DNA from 2 places in the Alkalibacterium iburiense genome. Region 2 is predicted to be linked to the other one. Evidence: riboswitches for the same ligand, from Rfam matches in the RefSeq annotation. Region 2 holds a riboswitch; the other holds the start of a gene.
What was found. A riboswitch is a leader RNA that binds a small molecule or an ion and turns the genes downstream of it on or off. The one in region 2 is predicted to bind thiamine pyrophosphate.
Positions count from the first base shown of each region.

Region 1 (15,121 bases), on a different contig from region 2:
GAGATCATTCTCATACACACGAATGAGAACATTACTTGATCCATAAACGGTATCTTTCAACTGTATTCTCCTCTCTAAAATAAGTGATTAGATATTTCCGGAAGTATTTCGGGTTTAATATCTTCAACTAAAGAATCAAATAAAAAGTTATAGTCAATACCCTCTTTTTCAATAATCAGCCCAGATTTTTTAGAAACAGTGTTTTCCGATAAATCAACAGTTAAATGACTTGGGACATTTTGTGACAACCAATTCCTATCTATTAAATCCGCTGATTTTTCTCCTAAAGAAAGTGTCAATACACTTCCTGCATCGAAACGGTTAAGAACTGATTTTGTAAACCCCTGGAAAGTTAAAGCATCTATATTATCCAATTCTTCTATGGCATCTAAAAAAACCTTATTCAATAGTTCTTGCTTAGCTGCAAGTAGCTCGTTTCTTTTTTGAATTAATAGGGTATTTTTTTTAATTTCATATTCTCTTCGGTATTCTTCTTCTATTTCTTCTTTTAATTGCTGACGAGTAGTGACTTCTTCGGCTTCATATGCTTGCAAATCGTCTTCAGCTTTAACTTTAGCTTGTTCTACTCTTTCACGTATGGCCGCTTTTTCTTTTTCAACCACACGTTCTGTTAATAGCTTTAAATCAGCCATGGTTTGCCTCCTTTTCTGATATAAAATGAAATGAAAGAAAGGAATTCAGTCATTTAAGCAAAAGGTCACTCCTCTTTCACAGAATTAATCCAAATTCCTTTAATTCATATTATAAGAATATAATCATCATTAAGGATGTAACGAAACCTAAAATAGCATATGTTTCAACCATTGCTGAATAAATAATCCCTTTTGTTGTATGTTCTGGCTTTTGAGCTAAAATCTGCATAGCTGCAACTGATACTCTACCTTGTAAAGCACCGGAGGTTAACCCAGTAAATCCTACAGGAAGTCCAGCTATTAAATAGTACCAACCAGTAGATGGATCGATGTTAGTGGATAAATTAATGACAATTAACAAACCGATAACGAAACCGTATAGACCCTGTGTGGCTGGTAGCATTTGAAGTACCAAAGCCATACCGAATTTTTCCGGCTGTTCCTTTGTCAAAGCTGCAGCTGCTTCACCAGCAGCTCCTACACCTCTTGATGAACCGATACCTGATAAAATAACAGCAAGTGCTACACCAATTGCTCCAAAAACAAATCCTAAGTTCTCTCCGAAAAATAGTACAAAATTATCCATTATTGTTTTCCTCCATTAGTTATATAGTATAAATTAATCATTTTTTATGAAGATATGCTTTTCTAACGTTTTGAACGGTGATAATGGGCGACCGCCACCCTCGTAGAATTTTCCAAAAAACTCTACATACTGAAGACGAGATGAATGCACATAAGCACTCAAGAAGGTTAAACCGATGTTTAGGCCATGCAACACAGCAATCAAGGCTAATCCTACCGTAAATCTAGCAATCGGAGGAAGGAGGCCCACAATCATATTAAAGGCCATTCCTATATTAGCACTCGCAACAGCTAGAGCCATTAAACGTGTATAACTGACTACATCACCAATATAACCCGTCACACCATAAATATTATAAGCTCCTAACCCTAATCCTAACGCCTTATTAGAGTTGGAAATCATTGAGACAATAAGGATACCAACGACATTTATAACAGCCAATATTATACCTGCTTGAGATAGTAACGGACTGTCCCATACCATCGATCCAACTACCCACAAAATAATGCCAACTAATATCATTGCCCAGGCAAAACCATCTACATAAGAAGAGGCTTTGTCATTTTGCTTAGATTTCATCACTCCTGTTAAAATCAATCCGTAAATCAGCTGAATTAAACCGAGTACGACAGATAGTCCCATGACGACGAGTATATCATCTTGTAATGAAAGGACATTAAAGGGTAGCTCTGCGCCAAAGAAACTTCCGAAGAATAAACCAAACCCAATTGTGGCATAAGAATTGACATGCAAAAATTTCATAAATCTCTCTGCACCACTTCCCAAGTTAAAAGCTTTGAGCGAAAGAAGGGTTATGGCAAATAAAAGAATCCCGTATCCTAAATCGGCACTCATCATCCCAAAGAACACAACGAAAAATGGCATCATGTGAGGGGTTGGGTCAATCCCATCGTATTTAGGGTAACTAAACATCTCAGTAATCATTTCAAATGGTCTAACCAGTTTATGGTTTTCAAATACAATAGGAACTTCTTTATATTCTTCAACCTCAATGTCATCGGTTAAAATAGCTACTTCACTTTCGCCAATAGTATCCCAAACATTTTGTATTAAAGAATCTGCTTTGGATGCTTCAATCCAACCAGTTAAAAGGAATAGATGCTGACTATCAATAAATAAGCTTTTAGCTCTTTCTCGTTCAGAAATATTATAATAATATTCTTCACTTAACTCTAAATTTCTATAAACATCTTTCCACTTTTTCATTTCTTTTTTGTGTGCTTCGAGTGCCTCGTATTTTTCTTTTTGAGTTTTTAGATTTCTGTACAAAGCATCTTCTGGCAGCACATCATACTGGTAGTTTAACTCTCTGAAGCTGTATTGGGTAATAATTTGAGAGAAGGACTCTTTTTCACTTTTAGGCATAATCATAAGGTATGCCACTTGGTCTCTTCGTCTGAAGATTTCTTCGAAGTATATCTTTCCATTTTCTTTTAAAGAATCAATTAAAGGATCTTCATGCTCGCTGTCAAGTGAACCCGCTATAACGTGCATAAATCTAAAATTGGCTACTTCTTCTGGTAAAAACTTTAAAGGGCGCCATTTTCTTAAGAAATCTTCTTCTTGTTTTAAATCCTTAATTTCCTCTTCAAGATCATTCAATGCTTTTTCTTTCCCTGTTACTTGGTTTATCAAAGCATCTGTATCGATGGATTCGATGTGTTGTTCTAATTCATTTAGAGTTAATACATCCCTTTTAGACTTTAACTTTTCAAAGAGTCCTGGTTGAGATACGTAACCTTCTAAATAATCAATAGCATACTCTATATCCTGCAACGTTGATTGAAAATCAGATTGGTCAACAGGCGAGGTGGCTGTTTCGAAATTTTCCAATAAGGCTTCCTCAAGCTTTTCAGCAATAGGAATAATTTCTAAACTTTGCATTTCTTGAACACTTTTTAAAAGAGTTTCTTTATGTTTATGTTCAGCTAATAGTGTTAGCTTTTTCATTTTCGCTATTGCCATATCGACGCAACACCTCCTCCGCTATCCGATTGGCTAAATCATTCTTTTTCTCTTCATAAGCTAGTTCGTATTGCTTCTCAGTTTCTGCAACATCACGTTGGAATGTCTCTTTGTCTCGCTCTAAAAATTCTTGCATTTCATTTTCTTTTTCTCCTCTGTAGGCATCAATCTCTTGTTCGGATTGTTTACTTCTTTTTTGAAGTTCACTCTCACTTTGATTATTAATCTCTTTTATATCTTCTTCAGCTCTTGCTAAGAGTTGTTCCACTCTCGCTTCAGCCTCTATTACATAATTGATAGCTTCTCGATTCATTATACTCCTCCTTTCAAAAAAGGGCGCAACTAACAAGCTTCTTCTCACCCCAGAAGAAAAAACCTTGAAAGCTAACGCCCAACCGATAATGTTTTATTAAGTTAACACTGTTAATATTAGCATATAATAAAAAGATATGTCAACTTATAGTGTGCAGCAGTATGTGTCAATACTTTGGCGGAAACTTTTCTCTAGAGATGGTAACTCTTCAATTTTAATATTAAAATGGCTCATTCTGTGTGTTTCATTACCCAAACATTTTCTTCAGTTGTCCCATTGGACTTGATGTGGAACTATAATTAGCTATTTCACCCATTTTAACCCCTATAGAAGGACGATGAATCTTTTTCAAAACAGCTCTAACAGCCCCTTTAAATTCAGGGACAATGGTTTGTTCAAATGCAGGTAGTTCCGCTCTCAAAGCTTCTAAAAGCGTTCCGTTTTTACGAGCTGAAATAATGGAAGCTAAGTTTCCAGCCCCTTTGGCTGAAAATCCACGCCCTTGGCGTTTCATACGGTAACTGTAGGGACGATGATTACTTTCACAAATACCTATTCCATTTTGGACAGGTAAGTCTCGCATTTTCAAGGGACAAACACTTTCCCAATTGCGTTCTAAATAAGCCCCTAATAGACGGAGATGTTCTTCTTTCTCAGTTCTTGTCTCTTCATCTTCTATGCGACTTTCTGTCGTCGCCAATACGCTAAGAACACGTTCTTTATCATAGGCACTCACAGCTTTTCTCATTTCAATAATCATAGGCTTATCAAAACTTAACCGTTGGTTTATTTTTTCATTCACATGGTAGGGATCTCTAAAGTGTTCATGCTTTTTGCATTTTCCAATAATCTGCTCAAATTTATCTTTTTCATACCCGCTGCCGCCATCACTGTTGGATACGATGATTGTTTCCCGAATATCATACATCGCTTCTAACCACTGCCCAGCTCGTTTAAAGGCTTCTTTACTAGATACTGTACTTTCAAAAACTTGGGATCCAATAAGGACTGGTCGCTTTTGTTTTCCTACGTACGTCACACCTTCATGAAATTGAACACGATGAAGCTCAGGATTTTTCTCGCCTCTTCCTTTTAGTAATAACCCGTCGCCTTCAATAAACAGCACAGGCACTTTCCTTTTTTCTTTTTGGGGTGTTTCAATATGACTCGGAGCTTCATCCGTCCATTTTTGAACTTTCTCACCTGTTTTTTGAACCATTTTATGAACGGTTGTATGACTTACTTGAAGCGGAGTTAAGAGGTTAATGGCATCAGCCGCCTTGCGATACACACCATCGGAGGCAACCTTAGCGGCTTTCATTTCAACTAAAGGTGAATAGCGAATATACTCTTCTAAGCCGATGGCTTCATCTAATGGTACAATGCTTTTTTCGCCATCTTTTCTCATGCGTCGTCGCCTAATCTCAACAGCCCCGTATGAGAACTGAACGGTACGTTTCATTGTTTTCTGTATATCGTATCCTTTTTCTTTATAAGTATGAATTAATTCCAAATCAATCATCTCGATTGCTTTGGAAACCAGCTCACACATGACTTTTGGAAGGTATTGATCTAATCGTATTTCACTGTCTAATAATGTTTCAGAATTCTTTAATATACTGGCAATTTCTGCTATAATTTGATTCATAAGAAGACCTCTTTTCTGGATTTGTGGTTATCTCTAGATTAAGGGTCTTCTTCCTTTTTGTCTACTTTAATTTCTTACCCTACTATTTTACTTTCCGACAACTATTTTACACATAGTGTGCAGCAAGAGACTTTACATTCTAAGCTTTCAGAGTTTCAATGTAGACCTGTTTTGACCATAACTGAATACGGACAATGAACCGAATCCCGTATGTGCAGCTACAGTAGGTCCATAACTTGAAATAATGATTTCTTTAGGCTGTATACGTTCCAGTATTTTTTCTTTAATATACTCTGCTTCTTCAGGGACCCCTACATGCCCTATCATTAGTGCATGTTCTTCAGGGTCTTTTATATACTTGATCGTTTGATCAACAAGATAATGGATTGATTTCTTTCTTCCTCTAACTTTGGAAAACGGCACAAGCTTCCCTTTCTCATTCATAGTTAGAATCGGCTTGACACTAAGTAAGGAACCTACTGTTGCTGCAGTAGAAGATATTCTTCCGCCTCGTTGCAAGTGCTTGATATCATCCACGGTAACCCAGGAATGATAGTTTATTTTCTCATCTTCTACCCACTGAATGAGTTCTTCTTTCGACTGACCTTGTTCCTTTTTTCTCGCCGCCTCCAAGACAATTAACCCTAACCCCAAGCTTGCTGCATGGGTATCTATTATGGTTAAATCTATTGAGTCATACTCATCTTCCAGCATTTTCTTTGCCTGCACCGCGTTATTGTATGAACCTGATAAAGCTGATGACAGAGCAAGATAAACAATTGGTATGCCTTGATCAATATACTCCTTAAATTTTTCAATATACTGATGCACGTTTACCAAAGAAGTTGAAGCTGTCTCACCATTTTTCAATCGTTGAAAGAAAGATTGTTTATCAAATGATTGACCCATATCATCGATTAACTCTTCTCCACTTATGTTAATGGTAAAGTTGACGATATCTAAATCATACGTGTCAACCCATTCTAAAGGCAAATCACAACAGGAATCTGTTATAAGCTGATACCTCATTCTTTTCACTCCTTTTTTTAATACACTATCTATTATACGATTATTAGCCTTAAATAGAAATAGATAGAACTATAATCAGGTTTACTTTTTAGGTGGGCTACTATGTTTTTCCAGACAAAAAAAGACTAAGTCTTCTTTAATAAAGTCCCAGAAAAATAAAAAGTATAATTTTAAAATTTGCAGTTGACGAATGAACGTTCGTTCTCTATACTAAAGGTAACATATGTTCGGGGAGGATAATATGAGTAAATTTAGTTCAGAAAAAGCGATTATTGTTGATTACTTAAAAAGAGGTTACGGCACACTAATGGCACCACTGTCGAAGGTTCAACCTCAAATGCCTAAAGAACAGCTGGTCTATTTTTTAAAACAAGCAGTAAGTAAGAAGGCGTCTATCACCGTTCAAGTAAATCCTACGACTCATCAAAACAGCATAAGTGAATTCACAGGTATCCCTTATTTCTCTCCCACTTCAACTCAAGTGATTATAAAAACTGGAGATAATCGAACAACCTACTTACTTAATGCGAGAGATATCAGACATATTAGATTAAACAAATAAAAGCTTTATAGGATCCTTTTTAAGGGCCCTATAAAGCTTTTTGCTTACCTTCTTATTTTCTCACTCGGCTCGATGGATCCAATTTATTTTCTAACCATTGTAAAATAATATCTGCTACAATAGCCATCAATGCCGTTGGGATAGCACCCGCTAAAATAAGGGCTCCTCCATCTGTCGCATTAATTCCTCGTTGGATAATATCACCTAAACCACCTGCACCTATAAATGTTCCAATCGCAGCTATACCGAAAGCCACTACCAGAGCATTACGTAAGCCGGATAGAATAACGGATAAGGCCATCGGCAATTCCACTTTAAAGGTCAGCTGCATACGGGTCATTCCCATACCTTTTGCAGCATCTAATAAAGCATTGTCCACACTAATAACTCCTGCGTAGGTATTTTTTATGATAGGTAAAATAGAATATAGGAAGACAGTAATAATAACCGTGTTCACTCCAATTCCCAGACCAATCATTAATAAGGCTAACATCGCTAAAGACGGTATCGTCTGCAGAACGTTGGCTATTGAGACAACCCACTTGGCCAACTTGGCATGACGAGCAATGTAAAACCCTAGAGGGATGGCAATAATCGCTGCGAACAGCACCCCATATACTGAAACTAGTAAGTGTCTAACAAATTGATCCCATAAATATGAGCCATTTTGCTGGACATAATATATGAGCTGTTCCCATATTGACATATTAGATATTTCTTCTAACCCTTCAAAAACTTCTAACATATTATTGCCCCCCTTCCACTGGCTCTAAAAACGGCTCTTTATCTTCAAAATAGTTGTTCTCTTCTAAAAATCGTTGAGCTACTATCGCTGGTTCGATTAGATAATCATCAGAGATAAAATTTAATTCCTGCATGGTATCAGTGTCGATTGTTCCTTCTAATTTCAAAAGGATATCGTCCAGCTCTTCATAGGCCTCTAACACACTGTAAGCAGCTATAGGGCTTCCGTCATATGGCGGGAAGAAGTTTAAATCATCTTCTAGTACCTGTAAATCATAACTCGCAATTCGCCCATCGGTTGAATACCCCAATACGACATCCATATCTCCAGCCGCGAGAGCATCGTAGACTAGTCCGATTTGCATTGGATAGATGTTTCCAAAATCAAATCCATAATGTTCGACAAATGCGTTATACCCATCACCTTGACGTTCCATCCAGGTTGTATCCACCCCAGCAGTCACATCATCCGCAATCGCTTCTAAATCAGATACGGTTTCCAGACCATGTTCTTCTGCAAAATCTTGTGAGACTAAAAACGCATAGGTGTTTTCAAACCCGTAAGAAGGATAATATTTAACATCCATTTGGTTTTCAAATTCTTCAGTCACGACTCGACGTGCTTCTTCAGGGTCTGTAATAGGATCCATTCCTAGTTCCCCCGTTAATGACGTTCCTGTATAGGCTAACCCACCTACATTGGCATCGCCTTGGTCAATCGCTAAGCTGACCATAAATGTAGAGCCTAAATTCTGAATCACTGTCACTTCTGTATCAATATAATGCTCAATCATGCCCTGAACAATATACGTTACAATGATAGGTTCCGTATTCGCTGGTGCCGCCACAATAATCCCTTCTTCGTCAATCCCGCCTGCTCCAAGTCCCGGAAGAGCACAGGCTGACAACACGAGTGACAACACAGAGAGTAAACCCACTTTAAATCTCATATTCATTTTTTTCATAACTTATGCCTACCTCTCTAATCCGACGTCTTTTAAGTTTATAGGTGTGACGTAATCTTCCAGTTTGCCTAATAGATAATCCACTAATAGAGCTAATATCGTAACTGGTATGGTTCCACCAACAATGAGCGAAGGAATGTAGAGACCCAGTCCGCTGAAAATAAAGTCTCCGAGTCCACCTGCTCCTATATAAGACGCTAATGTCGTCCATGCAATAACATACGTACCGGATAAACGTATGCCCGCCATTATAACCGAAGCAGCTTGTGGCAATTCGACTCTGCGAATGATTTGCCATTCAGTCATGCCCATTCCTCTAGCTGCATCGACTAAGTCAGCATTGACATTTTTTATTCCCGTGTAGGTGTTTCTTAAAATTGGAAGCAATGAGTAAATAAATAATGCTATAATCGCTGGAAACTGTCCGACCCCAAACAAAGGAATCATAAAAGCTAACAAAGCCAGCGAAGGAATCGTTTGAAGAATGGAAGCCACACCAATAACGTAAGAAGCGACTTTTCCAGCTCTAGTCAGTAAAACACCGAGAGGAACAGCGACGATGACACCTAAGCCTAAGGAAATCAAGGAGATGTAAATATGTTCCCAAATCAGGCGAATCATTTCCATTCCATATTCTGATAGGAATTCCAACATATTAGACGCCTCCTTTTTCGACTTCTAAAGGATCTGTTTTTTCTAAAGGCTGGTTTTCTCCTTCTTCATACTCTCCCCAAATCGTGTCATATACAATGTCTACTAAAGAAGCACGTGTGACTAGACCTTTTAAGTGTCCGTCATCATCTAGTACAGGGATATGTTTAAATCCTCTTTTAAGCATTCTATCTGCAGCATCTCTCAGTAAAGTACCTGATTTAACATAATACACTTGGTTCATGATATCTCTAACCAAAGCAGATTTATCTCGACTTCTGTTAATATCTTCAAAATCAAATACACCGTGTAGCACTTTTTGGTTATCTGTTACAAACAACGTATCTACTCGCTTGTCTCTCATCACACGAATAGCATCAGCTATACTAAAATCAGCTGTCACAGTGACAGGGTTTTTAATCATAACCTGATCGACTGTCTGCATCGTCTCACGCTGCTGCAAACGATCTTCTCCTAAGAAGCTCTTAACAAAATCATTTGCAGGGTTAGCGATAATATTATCAGGAGTATCATACTGAATGACTTTCCCTTCAGACATGATAGCTATTTTATCTGCTAATTTAATTGCTTCATCCATATCATGTGTGACAAAAACCACTGTTCGTCCCATTTCAACTTGAAGGTGCTTCACCAGTTCTTGTAAGGCATCTCTTGTGATAGGGTCCAAAGCTCCGAAAGGTTCATCCATTAATATGATATCCTGATTCGCTGCTAAGGCACGGATAACCCCAATACGCTGTTGCTGGCCACCAGATAACTCTTGAGGATAACGATCTAAGAAATCAACAGGCATATCTACTCTATCAAGTAAATCCTCCGCTGTTTTTCTCATTTTTTCTTTATCCCATTTGAGTAATTTAGGCACCATAATAATATTTTCATAGACCGTCATGTGAGGCATCAAACCTGTTTGCTGAATCACATATCCAATTCGTCTTCTTAGTTGGACCGCATTCTCATCTTTAATGTTCTTCCCATCAATTAATATGTCACCTGAAGAGGATTCGACCATTCGATTAATCATCCTCATAGTGGTCGTCTTTCCACTCCCAGAGGTTCCTATTAAAACGACAAATTCTCCTTTATTAATCTTTAAGGATATATTGTCTACCGCAACTGTATTGTCGTCATAAACTTTTGACACATTCTTGAATTCAATCATATTCTTTTCTCCTTTTATTATTATTCTAAGTAAAAAGTCATAAAAAAAACTGTGTGAAGTCCGAGAAGGTACTGTACCCAATCTATAATTCTTCCACACAGAAACGAAGACCATTTCATTTCTCTTTTTTTATTTTCCTTGCTGCATGACATACCTTGTTGTTTTCTTCATACAACCGTATGCAGAAATCACCGTCTCTATTTATTGTTACAAAAAGGTGACACGAATGCAAATGATTAGGTTTCCCTCATTTAAGCGCAACATGTAAGGGATGGAAAGGGTTGCAACCGCCAATTTAAATAATATTTTTTTGCCGAATTAATGAGAAAAAGATTAATAAGGAACCGAAAAAATGCTTTTTCTTACTCTTTTAATTTATGCAATCGGGATGCATAGTCTTAGCGTCATCAAGTTAAGAGACATATTTTAAGGATTTTTTCCTCTAACAAAAAATAGACTGGCCTATGTTCTGCCAGTCTACACTCAAAATCTTATAAAATGGGAGAAAACAAACGGCTAAACTGCTGTTTGAAAATTTCCCATAACGAATAATTTGAAATGATTTCTTCCGTCAAAAGATAAGATTGTTTCACATCTTCATTAAAAATATCCACTTGTTTTTTAGCTAACATCCGGTCATATATAAAGGCATTTACTTCGAAATTTAACTTAAAACTCCTAATATCAAAGTTTGCTGTTCCTACTGATAAGATTTCTGAGTCTATGACTATTGTTTTCGCATGTAAGAAGCCTGCATCGTAAATATAGACCTCTGCCCCACTTTCTACTAATTCTTCGGCATAACTCAGGGTCGCTCGATAAATAAACGGGTGGTCTGGCTTATTTGGTATCATAACTTTGACATCAATTCCTGAAAGAATCGCAATCTTAATTGTCTCCATTAAAGCTTCATCTGGGATAAAATAAGGGGTTTGAATGATAACGGATTTCTTAGCCATACTAATCATTTTAATAAATCCTTTTTTAATGGATTGTATTTCATTGTCCGGCCCACTTGATACAATTTGCATATCTGTCTGACCTTTCATAGGGGAAAAAGGAAAATACATGACATCATATTGGACATTATGATTTTTTACAGATGCGTTCCAGTCAACTAAGAAACGTGTTTGTAAGGTCAATACCCCATTCCCTTCAATACGTAAGTGAGTATCTCTCCAATACCCCATTTCTGGATATAAGCCCAGATAGTCATCTCCTACGTTAAATCCTCCTGTATACCCTACTTTTCCATCTATGACCACTATTTTTCTATGGTTTCTATAGTTAAGCCTCAAGTTAATCAGGAAGAAGCGTGAACCGAAGAAAGGCTCCGCTTGACCCCCATTTTTTCTTAGGACATCAAAGAAGTTCTTTTTTAATAATCTGGCTCCTACTGGATCATAAAGTAACTTGACCTCTACTCCTTGCTTAGCTTTTTCTTCAAGAGCTTCCACAATAGCTGTGCCAATTTTATCACTTCTAAAGATATAGTACGTGATATGAATATGGTGTTCAGCATTTCTAATATCTTCTAACAAACGTTTAAATTTCTCTTCTCCATCACTAATGATTTGGACGTCATTCCCCTTTGTTAATACCGCTTCATTTGTTTCTAAAAACAATCGCACCATCTCAAAGGTTTTTTCAACATACTGGGATTCTGGAACGTCTAAATCTTCCGTTTCAGCTAAATCTTTTTGAGCTTTCACCAGTTCAGACATGCCAATTCTTTCTTGAGACTGGATATCAAATATATGTTCCTTTGATATCTTTCTTCCTAAAAATAAATAGATCACAAAGCCAAGGCCTGGGAGCATAGATATAACAAGCAACCAAGCCCAAATAGCTGCTATGTCTCTTTCCTTTTCTTTAAATACAGTATAAATGGCTAGGAGGGAATTAAAAAATATAAATATAATAACTATCGTTGCTAGAATATGCATGAGATACACCTCATAGTCTTTCCTCTTTTTGTTTCTATTCAGTGTACCTTAGTTTCACTCTCCCTGTCTACTTATACTGACTTTGGCTTTTTATCTTAGCTAGTTTTGGGATAAATACTAATGGAGATTTATTTAATAGGATCAGTAAGACCGACGTTGCCACGAAGACTGTAGCCAACATACTTAAGGCATTCATCACTAGCGAAAAAGTCATAGCACTCATTCCCCATAAGGCATAGTCACCCCAGAAAATCCAACCAGCAATAAAATGCCAAAACCATCTAGCTGTTGACCCAACCAGTGCAGCTATTATGAGATAAAGTTGAGCTTTTTTCATACGGCCCGCTCGAATCGCTGCCAGTATATCATTACTAAAATAACCCGCTAGACCCACGCTGGCATAAGTGATGGTATATTCGATAATAACCTGATACACATTCAACATGTAAGCCGATCCTGTGACAAAATGTAAAATCCCCCAAAGAAAGCCAGCAAATATGCCGGGTAGAAGTCCCCGACGAATGGTATAAAACAATAAGGGAATCATCCCTAATGATACTGAAAAGGAAGATCCGATACCTGAAGGAATAAAGGATAACACGATAGCTAAAGCCGCGAACAAGGTTCCTTCCAAATAAGTTCTTAATTTTTCGTTTTGCATAAAAAACTCCTCCTCTAGTAACTACTGTCTAGGGAGGAGAAAATAATCAAACGGAGGGCACAAGAAACTATACTTTAAGTGCTCTTTTTATTTTCGAAGTACTCTTCCTACGCACGCATGAACGTACAGGTTCAAAGGGTCTGAACGATTAGTTCACTCTCAGCCGATTCTATCGACTCCCCTAGTACAGTAATACTATTTAATTTTAATTAATTTATAAAGCGACGGTTTTGGTTGACTTCCATAATGACTGGCAGGATGATAGGACGACGTTTGGTTTTCTTGAATAAGTGATTATTTAACGCGTCTCTTATTTCCTGCTTAATGGATCCCCAATCAAAATCATTGTGCTCTAAATTCTTTTCTACAATCTTTTTAACGATTTTATTGGATTCATTGATTAAATCTTGACTCTCTTTAACAAAGACGAATCCTCTAGTAACGATATGAGGGTTAGAAACAATTTTCTTTTTTTTGCGGTCTATTGTCACAACGGCTACAAAAATACCATCTTCTGATAGTAAGCGACGATCACGGAGAACAATGTTTCCAATATCTCCGATTCCTATCCCATCAATTAAGGTATTGTCAGCCGACACTTGTCCGCTTTGCAGGAGTCTGTTTTTCTCATAACTCACCACATCTCCATTGCTTAAAATAAAGATGTTCTGATAAGGGATGCCCGTTTCATTAGCTAAGTTAGCATGAGCCGATAGCATGCGGTACTCCCCTTGAATAGGTATAAAGTAGTCTGGCTTCAATAAATTAATCATGAGCTGTAAATCATTTGGCGTAGCATGACCAGATGCTTTCAAGTGGCTAGATAATGATGTCACTGTTGCGCCAGCTCTATAAATTAAGTTTTCTGTTTCAGCTACTGTCACTTCCATGGAAATAGATGGGCTAGTGGCAATAAATACCAAGTCCCCTTCTTTTATATTCACTTGTTCATGGCTTCCTACCGCCATGCGATTTAATGTCTTGATCGGTTCGCCAGCCGTCCCTGTTTCAAGGACTAATACTTGTTCATCCTCATATTTGTGGATGTTTTCAACTGGAACAATGAGATTATCATCAGGTAATGTTAACTTATTTAATTCCATAGCTGTCTCTAATATAGCCTCGAGATTTTTTCCCGTAATAAACACTTTTCTGTCTGACGCATGAGCAGCATTTAAAATCTGCTGAATTCGCAGGATATTACTAGCAACTGCAGCTACAATGATACGGCTACTCGTGTTTTGGAAAATATCTTGAACTTCTTCTTGTACTCTTTTTTCAGACACATTTTCTACTGGACTTTCTGCATCACCTGAGTCGCTCAACAAGGCCAAAACGCCTTCTTTTCCTAGGTCTGCAATTTGTGACAAATCTGTGCTGTATATTGTCTGAGCACTCTGATCAAATTTAAAGTTTCCAGTATAAACAATATGTCCCTTTTCAGTGTGCACGGCGATTCCCATAGAATCAGGAATAGTATGGGTAGTACGGAAAAACTTAATGGTTGTCCCATTAAAATCAATTTCTGTTTTTTCATCAATGACGTGATAATCATCAAAATCGGGTCTGACATTTGATTCTTCGACGAACAGTTTGGCCAAGCCTATGGTTAATTCTGAACCAAAGACTGGGACATTGAAACTATCCAAGAAATAAGGAAGGGCTCCAATCGCATCCTCATGTCCGTGTGTTAAAAACACACCAGCAATTCTATCTTTATTCTCCTCTAAATAAGTGAAGTCAGGTATGATTGCATCAATACCGAACAATTCATCTTCTGGATACATTAACCCACAGTCTAAAACAAATAACTCTTCTCCAGATTCAATAACATATAAATTCTTACCGTTTTCTCTTACTCCTCCAAGAGGAATAATTTTAATATTACTCACTATTTTCCACCTCTAAATCAGTTTTGTCGTTCGTTTTTAATAGTATTTTTCACCTATGTAATTATCCGTTCATTTTTTCAGTAAATTTAGTATAGCATAGATGTAGGCAAATTCCTACTTATCCAGTATACTGAAAAAGACGCTTACTCGTCTAACATCTCAGGAGGTACACATGACATTAGACCAGCACTTACTCCAAATTTTAATTGATACTTATCCAGATACAGTCTCTTTTGAGTCTTTTTCAAGGCAATACACGTGCTCAAAAGAAGACTTTTTAGAAGCCAGTCGTATCTTGAAAA
Region 1 covers NZ_BAAACW010000016.1:18,780-33,900, forward strand. Annotated here, with positions in the region: gene ABDZ53_RS00780 (V-type ATP synthase subunit C) at 1-60, opposite strand, end outside; gene ABDZ53_RS00785 (V-type ATP synthase subunit E family protein) at 75-653, opposite strand; gene ABDZ53_RS00790 (V-type ATP synthase subunit K) at 763-1,239, opposite strand; gene ABDZ53_RS00795 (V-type ATP synthase subunit I) at 1,273-3,225, opposite strand; gene ABDZ53_RS00800 (hypothetical protein) at 3,185-3,538, opposite strand; sodium ion sensor (DUF1646 type) at 3,577-3,622, opposite strand; gene ABDZ53_RS00805 (ISLre2 family transposase) at 3,786-5,186, opposite strand; gene ABDZ53_RS00810 (DegV family protein) at 5,334-6,215, opposite strand; gene ABDZ53_RS00815 (hypothetical protein) at 6,457-6,777, shown strand; gene ABDZ53_RS00820 (ABC transporter permease) at 6,830-7,522, opposite strand; gene ABDZ53_RS00825 (osmoprotectant ABC transporter substrate-binding protein) at 7,524-8,486, opposite strand; gene ABDZ53_RS00830 (ABC transporter permease) at 8,496-9,140, opposite strand; gene ABDZ53_RS00835 (betaine/proline/choline family ABC transporter ATP-binding protein) at 9,142-10,320, opposite strand; gene cls (cardiolipin synthase) at 10,812-12,266, opposite strand; gene thiT (energy-coupled thiamine transporter ThiT) at 12,334-12,927, opposite strand; TPP riboswitch at 13,014-13,120, opposite strand; gene ABDZ53_RS00850 (ribonuclease J) at 13,137-14,819, opposite strand; gene ABDZ53_RS00855 (biotin--[acetyl-CoA-carboxylase] ligase) at 14,992-15,121, shown strand, end outside.
Region 1: it holds a riboswitch for thiamine pyrophosphate, as region 2 does, so the genes downstream of both, thiT (energy-coupled thiamine transporter ThiT) here and ABDZ53_RS12485 (3-oxoacyl-ACP reductase) in region 2, are expected to answer to the same signal.

Region 2 (15,121 bases):
GAATCATAGGGGGAATACGATGACTACAGGTACCGTAAAATGGTTTGATAACCAAAAAGGCTATGGATTTATAGAATATAACGACGGTGAAGATGTCTTTGTACACTTTACAGGCATTGATATGGAAGGGTATAAAGCACTGAACGAAGGTCAAACCGTTGAATTCAATATCGTAGAAGGGTCACGTGGACCTCAAGCAACCAATGTTGTTGTCGTTGATTCTGAAGTTAGCGAATAAAATTAGTTGAGATCAGAACTCATAGAGTTTCTGGTCTTTTTTATTCAACGAAAGGATGAGTCGCTATACTAAAACTATTTACGGACGCCGCTGTCTCGCCTAAAGATCAGTTGGCTGGTGCGGGATTAGTTGTCACAGGAGAAGGGATATACGAACAACTATTATTCCCTCTTCCGCAAACAACGGACAACCACTTAGCTGAATTACAAGCCTTCTCACTAGCCTTAAATTGGGTCATTGAAAATAAACATACTGAACAGTACTTACTCTTTTATACCGATAGTCAATTAGTCTCTCAATCTATAAAAAAAGAACGCATCAAAAATACAGACTACCAACCCATTTTTGCTTCTATTCTAGACAGCCTTCGAGCGCTTCATTTATATGAAGTCATTTGGATTCCCGAAAAAGAGAATAGAGGTGCTGACAATTTAGCTAAACAGTCTCTTGCTAAACAGAGAAAAAATAAAAAGAGGTAATCTGCATTTATCATACAGATTACCCTTTTTCTATTTTAAAGCAATTCTCTTCTTAAGTCTGCTGGATCTTTTGGAGACAAGTATCCTGGTGCAATATCAAATACAGTCTTAGCCCCAAATACTTTCTCACGAGCTAATTTAGCGGCAGCACGGGCATAGGCAATGGCCACAGCAGCCGTAAATTCAGGATTTGAGTCTAAATCCAGTGCGAACTGATAAACAGAGGTCTGTTTGTCAGACGTTTGCCCTTGTCTTAATACAGTTCCGCCGTGTGGCATCCCTGTATGCTCAGAAGCAAAGGTATCTTCATCAATAAAGTGAACTTCCGTTTCATACCCTTCAAAGTAATCAGGCATCGTTATGATCGCTTCTTTCACTTTATCCTGTTCTGCCTGTTCTTCAAGAACGACATATACCACGCGTTTATGAGCAGATAATTTATTATAGTCGACTTTTTTCTTGTTCTTAACATCTTCAACCATTTTTTCCTGAGGCATAGTATACTGGACAGCCTGCTTGACACCTTCCACTCGTCTAACAGCGTCACTGTGACCCTGACTTAAACCTGGACCCCAGAATGTATACGTGTCCCCTTCAGGTAAAATAGCTTCTGCAAATAATCGGTTAAGTGAAAACAAACCTGGATCCCAACCAGTTGAAAGAACCGCTACTGTGTTGTTCTCTTTCGCTACTTTATCCAGTTTTTCAAAATGAGTCGGAATTTCATTGTGGTTATCATACGTATCCACTGTGTTAAAGTTTTCAGCCAGTTGAGGCGCTTGAACAGGAAGGTCTTTTTGTGAGCCCCCACATAATAGCAATACATCTATCTCATCTTTAAACGAATCTAATTCATCTATATGATAAGCCGGAGATGTCGTATCAAGCTGTTTCGGATCACGTCGAGAAAAAATGCCGACCAATTCGAGGTCTTTTGTATTCTTTAAGCCTACTTCTACCCCGCGTCCTAAATTCCCGTAACCAACAATGCCTACTTTAAATGTATTCATTCACTTCACTTCGCTTTCACTTCTAAAATTTTATTGCTTTTTAATTATAATACAAATTCTCTGACGGATAAACAGGATCGTTTGTAATATCAATACCGAGCATTTTTAAAGTCTGTTCATTTTCATGATTCATAATAACCGTTGAATGAGCTTGTGTATCTTTCAATTCTTTTATTTTACTATAAGCCAATGATGCCGTCGGATTAGTCACAGCTGAAATAGCTAAAGCTATAAGTAGTTCATTGGCTGAAAGAGTAGGAACTTTACTATTTAACTCATCTGTTTTTAATCGCTGAATCGTTTCTAAAATCATTGGGGCAAGTAAATCTATTTCATCAGCAATATTAGCCAGTGTTTTCAGACTGTTTAGTACCGCAGCAGCAGAAGCGTCCATTAAGGTGGTGGTACGACCGGTTACCACTTGGCCATTCGCTAATTCAATCGCGATGACCGCTTGTAAATTGTTACTCTTTACTCTTTCCTGCACCGCTTTAGCGTAATCTCTTGCGGGTTGGACAGGCACACGATCTTCTTTTTTCAGATCACTTTCTTCTAATATGACTTGCATCCGACGTAAGGTTTCATCATCCGCCACACCCATTTTATAATCTGTTTCGATATTAAAGAGTCGACGAATAATTTCTTGTCTAGCTGCTTCCACTACGATATCATCATCAATAATACCTGATTTTATACGGTTCACTCCCATATCTGTAGGCGACTGATAAATAGATTCTTTTCCTGTGATTTTTGCGATGATGCGTCGAATGACAGGGAACATTTCCATATCACGATTATAGTTTACCGCTACTTCACCGTAAGCTTCATAATGATAGTTGTCTAACATGTTGACATCTTTTAAATCAACAGTAGCTGCCTCATAAGCTATATTAACTGGGTGTTTAAGGGGGAGATTCCATACTGGAAATGTCTCAAACTTAGCATAACTCGCTTTTTTTCCGCGACTATATTCATGGTAAATCTGATTTAAACACGTGGCTAACTTTCCACTTCCTGCTCCTGGACCTGTCACCACAACCACCGGTTTAGTGGTTTCAATAAACTCATTACTAGCAAAGCCATTTTCACCCATAATTTCTTCTACATTCGTCGGGTAGCCTTCAATTGACCGATGGGTATATACATTAATCCCACTGCGCTCTAATTTTGACATAAATATCTTAACTATCGGTTCATCATGATAACGCGTGATTAACACACTATTGACAGGAATACCATACGTTCTATATTCATCAATCAGTCTCAGTACATCTCGATCATAAGTAATACCGTAATCTCCGCGTACTTTACTGTTTTCAATGTCTCCTGCATACACACAAATAATAATTTCCGCCTGGTCCTTCAGAGTCGCCAAGAGTTTCATCTTCGCATCTTCATCAAACCCTGGCAGAACTCTCTTCGCGTGCTTATCACCAATTAATTTCCCGCCAAATTCAAGGTAGAGTTTATCTATATTTTCTACACGTTTCAAAATATAATTTGATTGTTCTTTTAAATATTTGTCCGTATCAAAACCAACTTGTTTCATGGTCATTCCCCCATTTTAAATTTCACGTCTTTCCTATTGTATCATTAATTTAAGAGGACACCATGTCTTCTGTGAAAAAAATAAAAAAGTGACGTTTGGCTCTTTTAAATGAGTCAAACATCACTTCTGTTATTAATTATCCATTTTTCTTAATGTATTGCATATAACAACTAATCCGTTTACATACACTATAATGGCTAGTATAAGGAGCGCCATTTTAATAGGGCTTTCTCTTAATCCTATGTATAACGTACGTATATAATGGGATCCGACTCTTATATCTAACCATAACCAGAATGCTGTCACAAAGCTGAGAATAACTAGAATAAGTTCTGAAATAAATCGTCTTTTTATAATTAGTTGCCTGTCCAAACTAAAAGAGTCTTCTGTCTGTCTTCTTTCCTGATCGGATTCAGTAAACAATAATTCATCACTTGATATATTAAGTGTACCGCAAATCAAGGATTAAGTATTGATATCTGGAATCGACTGATTGGTTTCCCATTTCGAAACAGCTTGTCTGGAAACATGAAACAGACTTCCAAATTCTTCTTGTGATTAGCCTAGTTTTTGCGTAGCACCTTTATTCTTTCAGCAAATTTAGTCGGCTTATACACTCCTGTGTCTTCTATGGGTTCATCATATGAAAGAAGGAATGCAATGTCTACCATCCATCCTAACATTCTGTCAACTGGTGGGAGCATACAAGACAATTCAAGTCTATTTTCCTAAAAACGCTGGTCACTAAATATCCAATTTCCATATACATCATCTATGAATCCTAAATCTTGGTATCGTTCATCTATTAATGAAAATACGGTTCCTCTTATTTCACTATTTTCACTTTCCCAGTTAATTTCTCCTCTTATTCTGTAGACATATTGATTGTCCTCACCGAAAGAAAAATAATGATCATTCCCTCTAGATCCGACATAATCATGATTAAAGGGTTGGGTCACCGTTGTTCTTTCATACATCTTTAATTCTGACAAGTTCGCATACAATCTATTTGATCGCCCTAAACTTTTAACGATTTGAGGTTCTTCTTCATTTTTCATGCCTAGGATAAAGCTGTATTCTTTAATCCCAGAGTTAATAAATTCATTTTGGTCAACCCAAAATTGATAGTTCATGTGTCCATTAACGAAATACACAACACATAAAATGACAATGGTGATAACTGTAACACTACCTATTTGTTTCACTTTTCGTTTATCACCTATGTATGACAGGAGAAAAATATAAACAAAGAATAACATTGCCAGAAATATCAGAATAAGTGGAAGAGTAAATGTATAAAATTCTTCTGCAGCGACCCATTCTTCAAACATATTTGCCTCCTTTAAAATAAGTAAAGAAACCGATTACAATTATTAATATAAAAGTATAGATTATTATTAGTGAGATAACAAGGTTGATGCGGGTTTACATATATTAATTTTTGTATATAAGGAAAAAGTGACACCGAAAAAATGAATCGGTGTCACTTAAATGATTATTTTTAAGACATAGGAACTTGGGGAATTATTTTTTCCTTCAATGCGTTCAAATATATCTTCTAAGCTGTGACCGGTAATGGTTAGGCCATGGTTTTTCAGTCCTACCACTGCTCGTGATGGATCATCTGCTCGATTAATAATATCTGACACCGCATCAGCTAATTCAATGGTACCACACGGGTAATTAAATTCTGTCGCTTCAATGCCATCCATCCAGGCATGGATATGAACAATCGCTCCAACATCCGGATGGGCTGTATAAATTTTCCAATGTTCAATAGCATCCACTGATGCGCGTCTTGGAGTGACATGTGGAGGAACGCTAACTTTCATCGCTCTTTTCTCTTCATCATAATCGGTTATATAGAGAAAATCTCTTCCAACGTCTTTCATATCCGACTTATCAATGCCACTGGCACTCATCCAGAAATTATTCCCATCTGCTCTCGCACTCAAGTTACCATAAGATATGCCACCGATACCAAATAATTTTTTCAACATTCTTAAGTCTCTACCGGATAGGACCTCTTCAAGCGGAAAAGGAGCGGGAAGTAAATTTAAGCTGTCCAACTTTTTACCCGATTCACTGAGAGATTGAGTAATGTCATCTCCATCCCACAATTCCTCTGGTAGGTCTTCATAAAAATCATTATTAATAATTAAAGTAGAAGAAGCTAGTGGCTCTAATCGATTATATATTTGTTTGAAAAATTCTTCGTCCCTTTCAACTTCTTTGTAGTTGATTTGATAGTGACCTTGTTCTAAAGTGATGAAATGCACAACTGTGTCATCTTCTGTATGTACCACATACATTAAATGGTTAGATAACGAACGGATGATATAGGGATACGCCTCTTTGTGTATGTTTTCAGGATGTTCATTGGCTTCTATAACGGAAACAACGAATGTTCCTTGAGATTTTCTTCTGAAAGAACGCGGATCTTCCTTGTTAGTAAAGTTAAACACTAAATTAAGATTGTCCTCAGGTGCTTCTTTGAATCTATACCCCTCATTTGAAAAAGCAACTTTAATTCCATTTGAAAGCCATTCCATAAAACTATTTTCTGGTGTACCATTAAAGATAAATGTCTTCATGCTAACTCCTCCAATAATTTGTTTTGAAAATCAAATTAAATTAGTCCTTAGGGTAAGTCTATCAGACTAAATAGAAGGTGTAAAGAAAATAGTTACTTCTAAAAACTTAAGAAAACAGGCATAGAGTCACCTCTATACCTGTTCTTTCAATAGACTTAGTCCAGTTCAACTTCCACATCTAGTATATCTCCTGTGTTGACATGAATCTCGTATTCATATTCCTTTTCGCCGTGATTAAACTCTATTTCCCAATATCTTACCCCATCGTCAGAATCTAGTTCACTGTCTTCTAAGGTTATGTCAGCACGCGAGAGACCGGCATGCTTTAAGGCTATCATCAGCGCTTCTTCTTGTGTCAGTTCTTTTGGTTTATTCTTTTGTGCTTTATTTTCCTGAGCTCTGACTTGAACCTTTTCTTTATACTCATCCGTTTTTTCACGTTCTACATCTAAAATGGTACCGTTGGATACTTGGATTTCATACTCATATTCGTAATTTCCAGCATAGAATTCAATATCCCAATACCTAACTCCATCATCTGAGTCTCTTTTTATTTCATCCAAACGAATGTCCGATTGAGATACACCTGCATGTTTCAGAGCTATGTCTATCGCTTGATCTTTACTCAATTCCTGAGGTGTCTCATTTTTTATTTCTTCAGCTGCTTCATGTTGACTGTCATCCTCTTTATCTTTTTCTCTTTTGATGATGCTTCCAGTCACTGCATCGATGTCGTATTCATACTCAAAACCACTAGCTTTAAATTCTAATTCATATAAACGATCACTCTTATCAAATTCACGGTCATCCCACTCGACTTCATTTTCTTTAAAGCCTGCATCATTCAAAGCTATTTCTACCGCATTATCTAGACTAATGAGGTTAGATTGATTCAAATCTGTTTCGACCCTTCTGACTTCTGGACGATTAACTTCTTTTTCTGCTTCCAAAATTTCTCCAGTTACTGCATCGATATCGTATTCATACTCAACATCGTCTACTACAAATTCCAGTTCATACTTGCGGTCATCTCTATCGTATTCTTCATCATCAAAAATAGCTTCTTCCCCATCGATTCCAGCATGTTCAAAAGCTATATTCTTAGCTTTATCTAACGTGATTTCCTTTTCCTCTTCAACTTGAGTCATCTTTCTCTCGTGAGAGGAGCCCATAACGGCTACCTCATTGTCTGTCTGAGCCCCTGCTTGACAACCTGTTAAAAACAAGGCTCCCACTGCAAAGCCTATAATTTGTTTTGTCTTCTTACTCATGATTATCTTCTCCTCTTATCTTATTTTGTCTTTCTATGTATAGATTACGTACGCTACCTCGTTAAATCGGGGTCGTTTTAAAAAGAATATTATTTTTTCAAAATTTTCTCTTTTTCTTCTGAGAGTGGATGTATAGATTGATACAAGTCTGCCTGTCTTGGCTGGTTTGAAGACATTTATGTTAATGTTAGACTATACATGTTCATATTGAGTTAGGAGGGTTTGTATGCATACAGTTATCTTGTATTTGTTAGTAGCTACGGTTGTTTTTATGTCCATTGGACTGCGCTCAATGGAGAAAAAAGTTAAAGAGCTAGAGGATACGGTTCAGCGACTATCTTCAGAAAGTAAGAATAGCGATTTCCATTCTAATGAATAGGATTCTATACATATCTCATCATATAGAAACGGCTACCCTATTGTGTAGGATAGCCGTTTAATGCCCACTCAATAAAAAATACTAGTTGAGTGGGCATTATATGACTGTATAGTGAGCACTCGTGAATAAAATTTATTTCAGTGGTCACTATTCAAGGTAGTTTTGTGAAAAACAGCTGTTTCATTCAATTATCATTAATCGTCTCTTTCAAACTCCAGTATTTGTCCCGTTTCAGCATGAATCAAGAATTCATAGTCCACATCCAAATACTCAAACTCGATTTCGTATAAGGGCAGCCCATCATCTATATCAAACTCTGCATCATCATATTCAACGGACGCACCACTTAATCCGACGTACTCTAAAGCAATTTCCTTTGCCCTTTCTAAAGTAATATAGCGGTGTTCTGAATCGGTTTCCGGTTCGGGTTCAGGTTCAGGTTCTGGTTCAGGTTCTGGAGGATTGTTATAGTCTGTAATTTCAATTGTTACGGATAATCGATCCTCTAGGTAGTCTGTCATCGTCGTTCTCAATTCCAATCCTAGGGCTCGCACCTCTTCTGCCGAAGCATCAATGCTAAAGTGAACCTGTCCTCCTTCTTCAAGGTATCCCTTATTTATCGCTCGATCTAACAAGTTTTGAGCCACAACTATGTGGTCTGGATTATCTATCTCATAATCTAGTATTAAATCGCGTCCATCCGGATTCAACCCTTCCACTCCGATAACGTCTCCATTTCTATTCAGATCCATTCTGACTTCTGGGTTAATTGCTATATAAATAGAGGATTCTGCTAGTAACTGCTGTTCTCTATATCGGCTACCTAATCCTATAAAGAATAGTATAAATAAAGCAGCGGCGGCTATAATGGAAGCGTAGGTGAGCACTTTTTTTCCTCTAAAGACCTTGACCTTAGGTTCCTCTTTTTCTTCGTAGAATTCTCTCATAAGGATGGGTTCTTTTACGGTTTGTCCTACTTCATAGTTTAAATTAGCGGCTTTGACAAATTGGCCGTCATTGCTGAGAAGAACGGCATATGATTCAAAAGTTTCCATTACCAAATATTCCATTACGCGTTCTCCCCTTTCAAAACTTGACTCAAGTGACCACGAATGATTTCATAGCCGTTTGAATAAATCAGCAGTAAAGCAACCAAGTATTTTCGGTGCCTCTCCAATGTTTTCTTTTTAACTTTTGATCCTTTGGCGATTTTACTGAGAGGCAAGCGCTTCGTTCTTAAAAAAGTTGCCATGATTTTTGAATCCTTTTTAGCGTAGGATAGGGCATCACGGCAGGCATCCAATGTCCGTTTCTGTTTCGGACTATTTTCCGCAACATCGGTCAATGAGACACCAAATTCGCTTAGCTGATTTGTTAATTCTTCAATTTCCTCTCGAGTCGCTTTTCGAACAAGATGCGTGTCGTGAGGATTATTACCATCAGTCAATGTATCCGCTATGGTCCCCTCTTCGTCCTCCCCATAAATTGGGGTATCGATAGAAAGCGTTGCACTGTGTCTTTTATTTTTTCGCCAAAAATCAATCAGTCGATTTTTTATTAAGAGAGAGGCAAAGGTTAGAAAAGAGCCACGTTTTTCCGAATACGATTGGATAGCTTCATGAAAAGCAATCATGGCGATGCTCAATTCTTCATCCTGCCCTTCAATGGGCGCACGATTCATGAATTTAGATGTTTCCGATTTTATATAAGGCATATAGGCAACGATAAAGTCATTCGCCGCTTGCATGTCCTTCTTTGATTCATTGACTAACTCCACAATAGAGTCGTTTCTCTTCATAGCTCCCTGCCTCCTTCTCTATAGATTACGTTGTACTTATTGAAAAAACGGGGTCTTTCAGAAAGTTTTTCATCTTATTCATTTTATCAAAGTCTGCATAGAAAAACACCAGCTTAATAGCTGATGTTTTTCGGAAATATTCTAGAGGTTTGACGTTTCGGCACTACTTCATTGAATTATAATTACTTTAAGTGGAATCTAAACTCTTTTTGTTACAAGTAAAGTTTAAATTTCTCGCTTTACCTAGTAACTAACTCCTATTCTTCAATAGGTTTGAGATGTCCTTCTATTTCGTTTCGTCGGTCTTCCAATGCAGGCGGTAAATCTAAAGTTTGACCTAGTTCTTGGACCGAACTATCCATAGTAAAGCCTGGGCCGTCGGTCGCTATTTCAAAGACAATCCCACTTGAATCAGTATAATAAAGACTCTTAAAATAATAGCGGTCAACTACTCCTGTGGTCTCCAATCCTCTTTCTTTCAATTTTTCAGAAAAGTAAATGAGGTCCTCTTCGTCTTTGACACGAAAAGCGAGGTGATGTACACTGCCACGTCCTAATCGAACGGATGGGCCCTCTTTCTTTTTCAATAACACTTCTCCAAACACTTCACCTGAAACAGATTGAAGTAAGACTTCCTCTGCTTTTTCTTCTACTAAAGTAAAATGAAATAAATCAGTCAGCGTTTGAGTCATCTTATCTAAATCAGAAACAGTAATTTCGATTGTTCCGAGCCCCGTTATTTGATGTTCTGATGGAACAGAAGAGTTTTCCCAGGGTTCAAAAGAAGACCGTTGATCCTCTTCGCTGACTTGAAGGACAAATCTCAACCCCTCTGGATCCTCAAAATGTAAGGCTGCTCGGTCAGCATATGAGATGACTTCACTATGCTTGACGTCATACGACTCAAATCGATTTTTCCAATAGTCCAAGCTTTTTTGTGTGGGTACCAGCAAACCGATTCGTTCATAAGCGTTGGTTCCTCTAAGCGTACTTCCTACTCTGGGCATTTCGAAAAAAGTTAACTCTGTTCCCGGACTACCTGTCTTATCTCCATGAAATATATGGTACATGGTTGGATTTTCCTGGTTAACAGATACTTTGACACGCCTCAAACCTAGTATATTCTTATAGAATGCATTATTTTCTGAAGCATCTTTTGTGTACATGGATATGTCATGATGTCCTAACAGTTGAGCCAATCGCTGTTCCTCCTTATGCGGCGTTGAATAATAATAGGGTAACGATAATGGACGCAGTTAATAGCAATAAGCCCCCAAATAGTAACAAATAAAAGACGCATTTTTTGTTTGCATAACGTAAAGCATAAGCGAGTTGAGGGTTATAAGGATCATAAAACACATCTATTTCGCTACCTAAAGGAAATAGTTCTCTCATAGGATTTCCTTCCACACTAAACAGACTATTTTTTCTAATATGGTATCTGAAACTTTGAGCATATATATCAGTTGTATAGTCTGTTTCTTGTTGCTTTCTAAAAGGTGTGCTTACACTAGACACTATAACACTTCGGTATTCTGGTCCAGTCATAGTAAACACGCCTTGATTTGTTTCATATTCTACTTTGGGTAAACGCAAGGCAGAATTGCCATGTCTCCACATAGAGTATCCGACAATCCGACCGGTTGTTTTCGCTGTGCATCTATCCTCTTGTAGCATATATTTCCATCCTATTTTATAAGCTAAGAAAAATAATAGAATGGATATGGATAAAAGCACCAACCCAATAAGTAAACGCCACATGTTTCATTCTCCATTTCACTATTTAATTCATAACTTTAGTATATAGGATTTAATTAATGATGTGAACAATGAAAAGTTAAGAATATCCGATCTTAATTCATGGTTAAACCACTATCAACCGTTATATTTTGTCCTGTCACAGCACGCGCTGCTTCAGATCCTAAGAATGCAACCATTTCAGCTACGTCTTCTGGAGCAGTGACTCGATTTAAAGCAGAGGTATCGGCAATTAATTGAAACACTTCAGGGGTTGTCACTTTACTTGCGTCCGTTGTTTGTAACAGACCGCCTGAAACCATGTTAACAGTAATCCCAAAGGTCCCTAGTTCTTTAGCCATATTTCGGGTAAACCCAAGCAAGGCAGCTTTGCCCGTCGTATACTGATGATAAGGAACCACAGGATCTTGAAATAAGTTCGTTCCAATATTAATAACCCGGCCATACTGATTTTCTTTCATCGACGGGAGTACAGATTGAACAATATTTAAGGCTGACTTAACTGAACCTTCAAATTGTTCCTGATACTTATCCCATGTTATGTTATCGGCTTTTTCTTGGGTGACTGGGTTAAATTCAAAATTAACTAAAGCATTATTTACCGCTACATCTATTTTTCCGAAACGAGAGATTGCTTCTTCAACCATTGCTTCCACTTGCTTCTTATCGCGCACATCTGCTTTAATAGCAATAGCCTTATCCTGACCTATTTCAGCAACTACTTCATTAGCCTTTTCTTCGCTTTTAAAGTAATTGACTATCACACCGTACCCTGCCTGTCCAAATTTTTTGGCAATTTCTCTTCCTAATCCTCTGCTTGCTCCGGTAACTAAAACAACTCTTTCTTCTGACATGTCATCTCCTCCTCGTATGAATAGAATCAAAAAAGACCCTTTATACACCAGCGCATGGGAATAAAGAGTCTTCTCAATCTATTTATAAGTAACAAGACTGTCCACTTCCCTACGCTGGTGTTAACTAGATCAGGTTCTAAGGGTCAAGGTGGTAACCTCTCTCAGCAATACGCTCCCCTAGTGGATAACTATTCAATTACTCTCAAGTTAACACAGAATTATTCTTTCGTCAATAAACATTTAAAATACAATTTTGTTCTTAAACGAATGAATCCATGCTTTTTTAGCCCTAATTGTCCCCTTTACTCCCTGTTTTTCACTCTTTTTATGATGATTAAAGGAATCACATGATACACTGATGATATTAAAACACAGAAAGGTGATAAATATGTTCCTTAAAGATGATTTACTTAAAGCTATACACGAAAGAGCGCCTCATTATGATAAGGAGAACACTTTTCCCTATGATGATTACCGTGATTTAAAAGAAGCAGGCTACTACAAAGCATTTGTACCGAAAGAATATGGCGGACACGGTTTGACCTTGAAAGAGATAGCTAAAGAGCAAACACGTTTAGCTAAAGCTGCTCCAGCGACAGCCTTAGGCATTAATATGCATCACATTATAGTTGGCTTGGCCAAATACATGGTTCGCAAAGGCAATAATCGAGGAGAACAAATTTTAAAGGACGCCGTTAATGGAAAGTTATTATCATTCGCCATATCTGAACCGGCAAATGACCGCGTTTTATTTGGTTCTATATCCGAAGCCAGACCTGGTAATGATGGGTCTTATACATTTTATGGCCCGAAAGCATTCATCTCTATGAGTGGAGAATGTGATGCGATGGTTACTTATGGGATGGACTCAACCAATGAAGAGGAGCCACAATCCGTATTTGCTTATATAGCCAATGACAAAGATACGGTTAAAATTAGTCCTCATTGGGATACTTTAGGAATGAGAGGCACACAATCATTCAATCTCACACTTGATGGAGCTAAAGCAACTAAAGAACAGATATTAACAACAGTCGATCCTGGACCTAGTTTTGATCCAGTCGTATTCGGTATCTTCTCTCACTTTGAAATTTTACTTGCGGCTACCTACCATGGGATTGGCCAGCGAGCATTAGAATTGGGTGTTGAAACAGTTAAGAAGCGTAAATCTATTGCTAGAGACAGTACATACGACCAAGATCCAAATATTCGCTGGCGTATTGCTGAAGCCGCATTGAAGTTAAATGCTGTCACACCTCAGATTGATAGTTTGGCTGACGATGTTGAGCAGGATACAGACCATGGAAACTACTGGCTTCCTAAATTATCTGCTATTAAAAACTACTCAACTGAAGCCTCACTTGAAGTCGTTGAAGAAATGGTACGAGCAAGTGGAGGCCGTTCTTATTCTAACGATCAAGAGCTCTCAAGATTGCTTAGAGATGTGTATGCCGGATTGTTTCAACCGTCTGATCAGGAATCTCTGCATAATGCGTGGGCTAATCTGTTATTAGGTCCTATTGAGTAAGATTAAAGTCGGTATACAAAAATCAGTGGCAACTAATAACTCCCTTGAGAGTTTCGTTGCCACTGATTTTCTGTTATATAGCGTTTGAGCACACATTACTCTACTTCTTAAATGTCTTGATTTGAAGAAGAATAATCTATATTAGATTTCATGAAGGGGTCATTCGTCACTGGAAAATGTTATTCGAACGTCTCCATCGTCCGCCATTCAGCTTTTCCATGAATCAAATCAAAGTCTAAAACGTGTCCGCCAAAATCTTTTTCGTCACTAATAAAATGCCAGTGAAAATGAGGAACAGCGATTGTTCCGAAAATATCAGGAATGAAAAATCCAACTAGAGTACCTGAAACGAAAGGCTTTTCGAATTCAGACTGACTACGAGTCACTTCTACTAGTTTTGGTTAGGGTTTATTCTGTTATGCTACTGATCTACAAGACATATTTTTAAAGGTTCCCGTCACTTTTAACGCTTGAAAGGTGTTTTTACTAGGAAAAGAACGAGTCAAATTGTCTTTTAGTCTATCACTCGATACCTTTTCCTCTACTTTTAATGAGTATTCTGCCTTAAAAGCTGTCACCGCAGCGTATGGCGTTTTTTCATTTCCACCAACTCTATGAACTGTCCCATCTCCTTTAACCTGATAAGCTTTACCATCCAAAATAATTTATTCGCCGTCTAGACTATCCAGGGTTCCGACACCTAAATCACCTTGGTTAAGAAGGTCGCTAAGGGGGTAAACTCCCTTCGAAAAGTCCTGACATGAGAGCGCCTATAGTAGAATGATGATTAAGTTTGCTCATACACTGTCCTCCTTTATAATTCTCAGTAGCTTATCTGAAGAAAGTCGCTTTCAATGCGTTCTTCTTCCAAGCCATTCATAATGTAATCATGATACCTTAATTCTGTTAGTTTTTCCCAATAATCGAAGCCTTCACTATCTGTAATCTCACGATAGTCTTCCTGAACAGTTCCAGCAAAGTAGGCATTATTAAATAAGACAAAAGTATCTGCCAGTGGATTTAAAACTCCTGTATCTAAATCGGCTTGCTTTAAACGACTGAGTACCTTTCGACGCGATACCTCATCGAAGAAAGCTTCTGAGTCTTCTCGAAATCCTGGGCTCCCTTTTATTCTTTTAGTTTCATAAGTCAACTGTCTATCTTTAGAATCTATCGATAATTTTCCAAAGTAATTGGGATATACGCTCAACGAACCCGATGCAATATCGTAAAAGCTTTCCTCCTCAGCGATATGCTGCAAATGAATATGACCAGAAAAGGAAAGCGTCACATTATATTTATTTAGAAGGTCTACAACTTCCCGATTGTTATCTAGAGTGAAACCAGTACTCATTCTATGGTGATGATTTAAAAAGTTGTGATGGGCAACTACAATCGGATTCGCTTGATGTTTCACACTTTCCTCTAATACGAACTCTAACCATTCTAGGGTTTCTTTCTGTATCACACCTGAAGGAATAGACTTCCTATGCTGATTATGTTCTCTGTACTTGTTAGAGTCAAGCATGACAAGCCAGGTACTTTCACTTAACTTTGAGACATAACTGAGAGACTCTGAATCACGACTGACTGAAGTCGAATACCCATGATTCCAATAAATGTCTTCAAATTCTTCCTCTGATATAGAATCGACTCTATAGGT
Region 2 covers NZ_BAAACW010000167.1:208-15,328, reverse strand. Annotated here, with positions in the region: gene ABDZ53_RS12555 (cold-shock protein) at 20-238, shown strand; gene ABDZ53_RS12550 (ribonuclease HI family protein) at 304-717, shown strand; gene ABDZ53_RS12545 (diaminopimelate dehydrogenase) at 753-1,727, opposite strand; gene ABDZ53_RS12540 (DUF1846 domain-containing protein) at 1,768-3,276, opposite strand; gene ABDZ53_RS12535 (hypothetical protein) at 3,409-3,699, opposite strand; partial or broken gene ABDZ53_RS12530 (helix-turn-helix domain-containing protein) at 3,742-3,822, opposite strand; gene ABDZ53_RS12525 (hypothetical protein) at 4,005-4,607, opposite strand; gene ABDZ53_RS12520 (class II aldolase/adducin family protein) at 4,764-5,870, opposite strand; gene ABDZ53_RS12515 (PepSY domain-containing protein) at 6,026-7,141, opposite strand; gene ABDZ53_RS12510 (hypothetical protein) at 7,368-7,520, shown strand; gene ABDZ53_RS12505 (PepSY domain-containing protein) at 7,715-8,590, opposite strand; gene ABDZ53_RS12500 (sigma-70 family RNA polymerase sigma factor) at 8,590-9,318, opposite strand; gene ABDZ53_RS12495 (ring-cleaving dioxygenase) at 9,576-10,517, opposite strand; gene ABDZ53_RS12490 (DUF3592 domain-containing protein) at 10,531-11,079, opposite strand; gene ABDZ53_RS12485 (3-oxoacyl-ACP reductase) at 11,172-11,930, opposite strand; TPP riboswitch at 12,020-12,119, opposite strand; gene ABDZ53_RS12480 (acyl-CoA dehydrogenase family protein) at 12,319-13,458, shown strand; partial or broken gene budA (acetolactate decarboxylase) at 13,638-14,201, opposite strand; gene ABDZ53_RS12470 (metallophosphoesterase) at 14,282-15,121, opposite strand, start outside.